DNA from 2 places in the Streptomyces sp. NBC_00490 genome. Region 2 is predicted to be linked to the other one. Evidence: riboswitches for the same ligand, from Rfam matches in the RefSeq annotation. Region 2 holds a riboswitch; the other holds the start of a gene.
What was found. Region 2 has a riboswitch for glycine ahead of gcvT (glycine cleavage system aminomethyltransferase GcvT). Riboswitches for the same ligand answer to the same signal wherever they lie in the genome.

Region 1 (3,400 bases), 4.7 Mb from region 2:
CCATCTCGGTGGTCGCGTTGAGCTTCATGGTGCAGGAGCCCAGCGGGATCATGCCGCGGTCGAGCGCGTAGTCCCGGTCGGCGAGCCTGCGCAGGTAGCGCAGCATCGCCGTCTCGGAGCGGTACTGGTGGAAGACCGGGTGCGCGAGGAACTCGTCGCTCCGCAGCAGCGCGTCCGGCACAGCCTCCTCGGTGACCGCATCGAGCGCCTCGACGTCGCCCTCGACCCCGAACGCCGACCATACGGCGCTCAGCTGGGCCCGCGTGGTCGTCTCGTCGCAGGAGGCGGAGACCCGGTCGGCGTCCACGAGGTGCAGGTTGACGCCGTTCTCGCGCGCGGCGGCGACGACGTCGGCCGCCCTGCCCGGCACCCGGGCGGTCACAGTGTCGAAGTAGGCGCCGTGCACGACCTCGACACCACCGGCGGTGAGCCCCGCGGCGAGGATGCCGGCGTAGCGGTGGGTGCGCCGCGCGATGTCCTTCAGCCCCTCGGGCCCGTGGTAGACGGCGTACATCCCGGCCATCACGGCGAGCAGCACCTGCGCGGTGCAGATGTTGCTGGTCGCCTTCTCCCGGCGGATGTGCTGCTCACGGGTCTGCAGGGCCAGCCGGTACGCCTTGTGCCCGTCGACGTCCACGGACACACCCACGAGCCGCCCGGGAAGGCTGCGCGCGAACTTCTCGCGCACCGCCATGTAGCCGGCGTGCGGCCCGCCGAAGCCCATCGGCACACCGAAGCGCTGTGTGGTGCCGACCGCGATGTCGGCCCCGAGCTCACCGGGCGACTTCAGCAGCGTCAGCGCGAGCAGGTCCGCGGCGACGGTGACCAGTGCTCCGAGCTCGTGCGCCTGCTCGATCAGAGGCTGTATGTCCCGTACGGCACCGGAGGCGCCGGGGTACTGGACGAGCACGCCGTTGATCTCACGACCGGCGACGTCGGCCGGAATGCCGTCGCTGAGGTCGGCGACCACGACCTCCACGCCGGTCGGCTCGGCACGGGTCTCGATCACGGCGATGGTCTGCGGAAGCGCGTCCGCGTCGACCAGGAACAGCCCCTTCTTGTTCTTGCCCATACGCCGGGACAGGGACATCGCCTCGGCGGCCGCCGTGCCCTCGTCGAGCAGCGAGGCACCGGAGGTGGGCAGTCCGGTCAGTTCGGCGACCATGGTCTGGAAGTTGAGCAGAGCCTCGAGCCGTCCCTGGGAGATCTCGGGCTGGTACGGCGTGTAGGCGGTGTACCAGGCCGGGTTCTCCATGACATTGCGCAGGATGACGGGCGGCGTGAAGGTCCCGTAGTACCCGAGCCCGATCATGGAGCCGAGCACCTGGTTCCGATCGGCGAGCGAGCGAAGCTCGGCAAGCACCTCGGCCTCGGTGCGGGCGCCGGGCAGGTCGAGGTCATCGGCGTTCTTGATCACATCCGGCACCGCGGCGGCGGTGAGCTCGTCCAGCGAGCCATAGCCGACGTGCGCGAGCATCTTGGCCCGCGCCTCCTGGTCGGGCCCTATGTGGCGCTGCTCGAAGGGGATCCCCTGCTCGAGCTCGGTGAGCGGAGTGCGGTGGGCGGTCATTACGGAGGCCTCCTGGTCTGACACGACCTGCGAGGGGCACCACGGCACGGGTACCCGGACGGCCTCCCCCTCTGTCATCTCAACCTGAGAGCTTCACCGGGCGCCCGAGAGCTCCCGGCTTTCACCGTCGGTGAGAGCGGAAGCCGTACTCCCGCCCTGCTTTCCAGAGTGGCCTCGTCCATGCGGTACGTGTGCCTGAGAGATTCCGGGGAGGATTTGCTCCTTCGGCGCCTCCGAACGGTGTCCGGAGGACTCTCCCGCACAGGGTCGGCAGCCACTTGTCAGCCTAGCAGCGAGGCCGTCGCGGATCCCTCGAGCTCCCCTCGAGTGGCCACCTCCCCCAATGTGCTCTTTCGTAGTGCTTACGGATGAGCTGCGAGCCGCGACCTAGTGGAGGGCCCGTGCAGACCGACATCGATCCTCGGAACCTGATCGGCCGCAAGGCCTTCGACCGCAACGGCACCAAGATCGGCACGATCGACGAGGTCTACCTCGACGACGCCACCGGCGTACCGGAATGGGCGGCCATACGCACCGGCCTCTTCAGCAGGGACGCCTTCGTCCCCCTGGAGCCCAGCGAACTCCTCGAGGGCAGCCTCCGGGTCCCTTTCGAACGGGCCCTGATCAAGGACGCCCCGGACTTCGGCGTAGGCCGTCACCTCTCCCCCGAACAGGAACTCCAGCTCTACCACCACTACGGCCTGGACGTGGCCCCGGCGCCCCCCTTCCCGGACCGGGACTTCGGCAGGCTGGCAGGCACGGAGGACGCGGAAGCCTGATTCAGCGACGCACGAAGGGCTGGGGAGGGACGCACCGCAGGCTCACGAAACCGACAGGCGTTCAGCCCCCACTGGAGCCACCCGCACACACAACCGGCACCAACGGCAACGGCTCGGCCACCACCAACGCGGGATCCTCCACCGAAAACGTCCGGACCCGCCCCGGCTCGGAATCCGGCGTCTCGAACCTCACGGTCACCCTCCCCAGCCCGCTGCCCTGCACCCACCCATGCCCGAACTCGTCGTGCCGCACATCGTGCCCCGAGACCCACCGCCGCTCGACCGGAACCACCGGCGACTCCTCGGCCACCTCGTCCCGCTGCTCCTCCTCCGCAAGCTCGGCACGCTCCCCCGCGGCCTGGGCGAAGAGATCCTCCTGCGTGTAGTCGGCGAGCCCGCTCACCCCGACCCCCAGCAGCCGCACCCCACCCGTCGTGTCCACGGAGTCCAGCAACCGCGCCGCGGCCTCCCGCACCACCGCCACGTCATCGGTCGGCCCCCGCAACGTCTCGGACCGCGTCAACGTGGAGAAGTCGTACCGCCGCACCTTCAGCACGATGGTCCGCCCCGACAGCCCGGCCTCCCGCAGCCTCCGCACACACCGATCCGCCAGCCGCTGCACCTCCAGCCCCACCCGCAGCCGGTCATGGATGTCCACGTCATACGTGTCCTCGACCGACACGGACTTGGTCTCCCGCTCGGCCACCACGGGCCGCTCGTCGTACGCCATCGCCATCGCGTACAGCCCGTGTCCATGGGCCTTGCCCAACAGCCGTACGAGCTCGTCCTCGCCCGCCTCCGCGATCTCGTCGACCGTGTGGATACCGGCCCGCCGCAGATGGTCCCCCGTCGCCGGCCCCACCCCTGGCAGGATCCGCACCGACTTGGGCCCCAGCAGCGCCCGCTCGGTCCCCGGCTCGATCCGCGCCAGCCCGTCCGGCTTGGCCTGCTCTGAGGCGATCTTCGCGAGCATCTTGGACGCGGCCAGCCCCACCGACCCCGTGAGCCCCGTGACGGCCCGTATGTCGGCGCGGAGCTTGATCGCGGCCAG
Region 2 (3,400 bases):
GCGACGTGCCGGAACTGCTCCTCGGAGCTGAAGACCGGGACGTAGGCCTGGCCCTCGATCTCCATGCTGGGCAGGTCGAGCGGGCCGCTGTGCGGGCCGCCGCCGTTCGGCAGCGGGACCCAGACGAAGCTGCGGCCCAGGACCTCGATGATCCGGCCGCCGGCCGCGGGCATGCCGAGGGAGGCCGAGAGCACCTCCTCCAGCTCGTTGCCGGGCCATCCGCCGCCGTGCGGATGGGGGTGTGCCTGTGCCGGGAATGCCATCTGTCCGTCCGCCTGCCGAGTGCTGCCGCTTGTGGCCTGTCTGTGGCTGAAAAGGCTAGCGGGTGTGGAGGCGGCTGAGATCAGCCCGTGAAACCGACCCGGCGCAGGGTGTCCGCCGCGTCCCGGTCGAGCAGCACCGCCGAGCCGACGCCCTGCGGCAGGTCGCCCTTGGCCACGGAGCGGATCAGCCGGTCGGCCGCGGTGCGGTGCCGCAGGAAGGCGTACCTCGAGACGCCGCGGCCGCGCTCGCGCTGGCCGGCCAGGGCGGTGTCCGGGGTGACGTCGAGCAGCAGCAGATGCAGGGTGCCGCCACGGCGGCGGGCCTCGCGGGCCAGCCAGCCGCGCACCCAGGACTGGGTGCCGCAGTCGTGCACGACGACACCCTTGCCGGAGCGCAGGGCGCGGAACAGACCGAGGTAGTGGGCGGCGCGGACGAGGGGGCGGTAGACCGCGTACGGCAGGAAGCGCGGCGCCCGGTCGTCCCAGCGGTCGCGGGTGTCCTGGGAGTCGATGCGGACGCCCTTGACCGTCCGCCGCATCAGGGTGGACTTGCCGCTGCCGGGCAGGCCGGTGATCACGACCAGGTCGTCCGGGGCGAAGAGCAGGGCGTGCGGGCTGTGGCCGGCGCGGTCGCGCAGGTCGCGGACGACCGGTCGCGCCGCGCACGTCTCCCGGGCCGGAGCGGCCGGCTGTGCGGGCAGCGCGACGGCCGACGTGGTGGCGTACGCAGTGGGCCTGTTCACCGTGATCGTCCTCCCCTGGGGCGGGTCACGAGTTACCCTCCCCGTCGAGTGTAAAGAGAAGGTAATCCGCGGCGCCTCCTGTTTCCGTCCGTTTCTCGCAACAGGCCTGCTACAGGGTGCGGCGAGTGACGGTTGAGGCTGTGCGGCCCCTGTGGGAGCCACCCCTGCCCCGCCGGACGGATGCGTGCAATGATGTCCGCGCCAACTGCATACCGGCCGTTTGAATCCGCGCGGGAGAGTTCCGGGCCGTACGTCCTCGTACGAGTGCCCGGGCGCCGAAGGAGCAAGTCCCTCCCTTGAATCTCTCAGGCCCCGTTACCGCGCGGGCGAGGCACATCTGAAAAGCGAGCCGCCCTCCGGCGGCTCCACCCAAGGTGCAAGTCATGTCCCCAGGGGTCATGGCGAACCTCTCAGGTTCCGATGACAGATGGGGAGGAACGACCTCGCCGTCATGCCTTGGGAGACAACCGTCCGATGAGCAATGAACCCCGCCTTACCGCGCTCGATGCCCTGCATCGCTCGCTCGGCGCGACGATGACCGACTTCGCCGGCTGGGACATGCCCCTGCGCTACGGCTCCGAGCGCGACGAGCACAACGCCGTACGCACGAAGGCCGGGCTCTTCGACCTCTCGCACATGGGCGAGATCACGGTCACCGGCCCGCAGGCGGCCGCCCTCCTGAACTACGCCCTGGTCGGCAACATCGCCTCCGTCGGCGTGGGCCGCGCCCGCTACACCATGATCTGCCGCGAGGACGGCGGCATCCTCGACGACCTCATCGTCTACCGGCTCGAAGAGACCGAGTACATGGTGGTCGCCAACGCCTCCAACGCCCAGGTCGTCCTGGACGCACTCGTGGAGCGTGCGGCCGGCTTCGACGCCGAGGTGCGGGACGACCGGGACGCGTACGCGCTGCTCGCCGTCCAGGGACCGCAGTCGCCGGGGATCCTCGCCTCGCTCACCGACGCCGACCTCGACGGACTGAAGTACTACGCCGGGCTGCCCGGCACGGTCGCCGGCGTCCCGGCGCTGATCGCCCGCACCGGTTACACGGGCGAGGACGGCTTCGAGCTGTTCGTGAAGCCCGAGCACGCGGTCGAGCTGTGGCAGGCCCTGACCAAGGCGGGCGAGGGCGTCGGCCTGGTCCCCTGCGGTCTGTCCTGCCGGGACACGCTCCGCCTGGAGGCGGGCATGCCGCTGTACGGGCATGAGCTCTCCACGGAGCTGACCCCCTTCGACGCGGGCCTCGGTCGGGTCGTGAAGTTCGAGAAGGAGGGCGACTTCGTGGGCCGCGCGGCCCTGCGCGAGGCCGCCGAGCACGCCGACCACGAGCCGCCGCGCGTCCTCGTCGGCCTGATCGCCGAGGGCCGCCGGGTCCCCCGCGCCGGGTACGCCGTGGTCGCGGACGGCCAGGTGATCGGCGAGGTCACCTCCGGCGCCCCCTCGCCCACGCTGGGCAAGCCGATCGCGATGGCGTACGTCGACGCCATGCACGCCGCGCCGGGCACCGGAGTCGGTGTGGACATCCGGGGCAGCCATGAGCCCTACGAGGTCGTGGCTCTGCCGTTCTATAAGCGCCAGAAGTAGACACTGGACGCGAGGTCCCGCGCGCTCGCGTGACCCTGCGCACATTTCCGCTGCTCACGCACGTTCCCAGTAGCCCCCCATCCACCAGCACTCCCCCGCGTACAGGAGAATTCAGGCCATGAGCAACCCCCAGCAGCTGCGCTACAGCAAGGAGCACGAGTGGCTGTCGGGCGCCGAGGACGGCGTCTCGACAGTCGGCATCACGGAGCACGCGGCCAACGCCCTCGGCGATGTCGTCTTCGTGCAGCTCCCGGAGGTCGGTGACACGGTGACCGCGGGCGAGACCTGCGGCGAGCTGGAGTCGACCAAGTCGGTCTCCGACCTGTACTCCCCGGTCTCCGGTGAGGTCACCGCGGTCAACGAGGACGTCGTCAACGACCCGTCGCTGGTGAACTCCGCCCCCTTCGAAGGCGGCTGGCTGTTCAAGGTACGCATCGCGGACGAGCCGGCCGACCTGCTCTCCGCCGACGAGTACACCGCCTTTTCCGCCGGCTGAGGAGTCGTAGACCTGATGTCCGTTCTGAACACGTCCCTGCATGAGCTCGACCCGGAGATCGCCGCGGCGGTCGATGCCGAGCTGGACCGTCAGCAGTCCACCCTGGAGATGATCGCCTCCGAGAACTTCGCGCCGGTCGCGGTGATGGAGGCCCAGGGCTCGGTCCTGACCAACAAGTACGCCGAGGGCTACCCCGGCCGCCGCTACTACGGCGGCTGCGAGCACGTGGACGTCGCCGAGCAGATCGCCATCGACCGGGTCAAGGCCCTGTTCGGCGCCGAGTACGCCAACGTCCAGCCGCACTCGGGTGC

Region 1: another riboswitch for glycine. It lies ahead of gcvP (aminomethyl-transferring glycine dehydrogenase); the one in region 2 lies ahead of gcvT (glycine cleavage system aminomethyltransferase GcvT).

The regions. Positions count from the first base shown of each region.
Region 1 covers NZ_CP107869.1:2,251,434-2,254,833, forward strand. The annotation lists gene gcvP (aminomethyl-transferring glycine dehydrogenase) at 1-1,570, opposite strand, end outside; glycine riboswitch at 1,744-1,840, opposite strand; gene OG381_RS10140 (PRC-barrel domain-containing protein) at 1,972-2,349, shown strand; gene OG381_RS10145 (DNA polymerase IV) at 2,411-3,400, opposite strand, start outside.
Region 2 covers NZ_CP107869.1:6,990,220-6,993,619, reverse strand. The annotation lists gene OG381_RS32105 (enhanced serine sensitivity protein SseB) at 1-263, opposite strand, end outside; gene OG381_RS32100 (AAA family ATPase) at 344-1,006, opposite strand; glycine riboswitch at 1,228-1,337, shown strand; glycine riboswitch at 1,338-1,443, shown strand; gene gcvT (glycine cleavage system aminomethyltransferase GcvT) at 1,481-2,593, shown strand; gene gcvH (glycine cleavage system protein GcvH) at 2,712-3,089, shown strand; gene glyA (serine hydroxymethyltransferase) at 3,105-3,400, shown strand, end outside.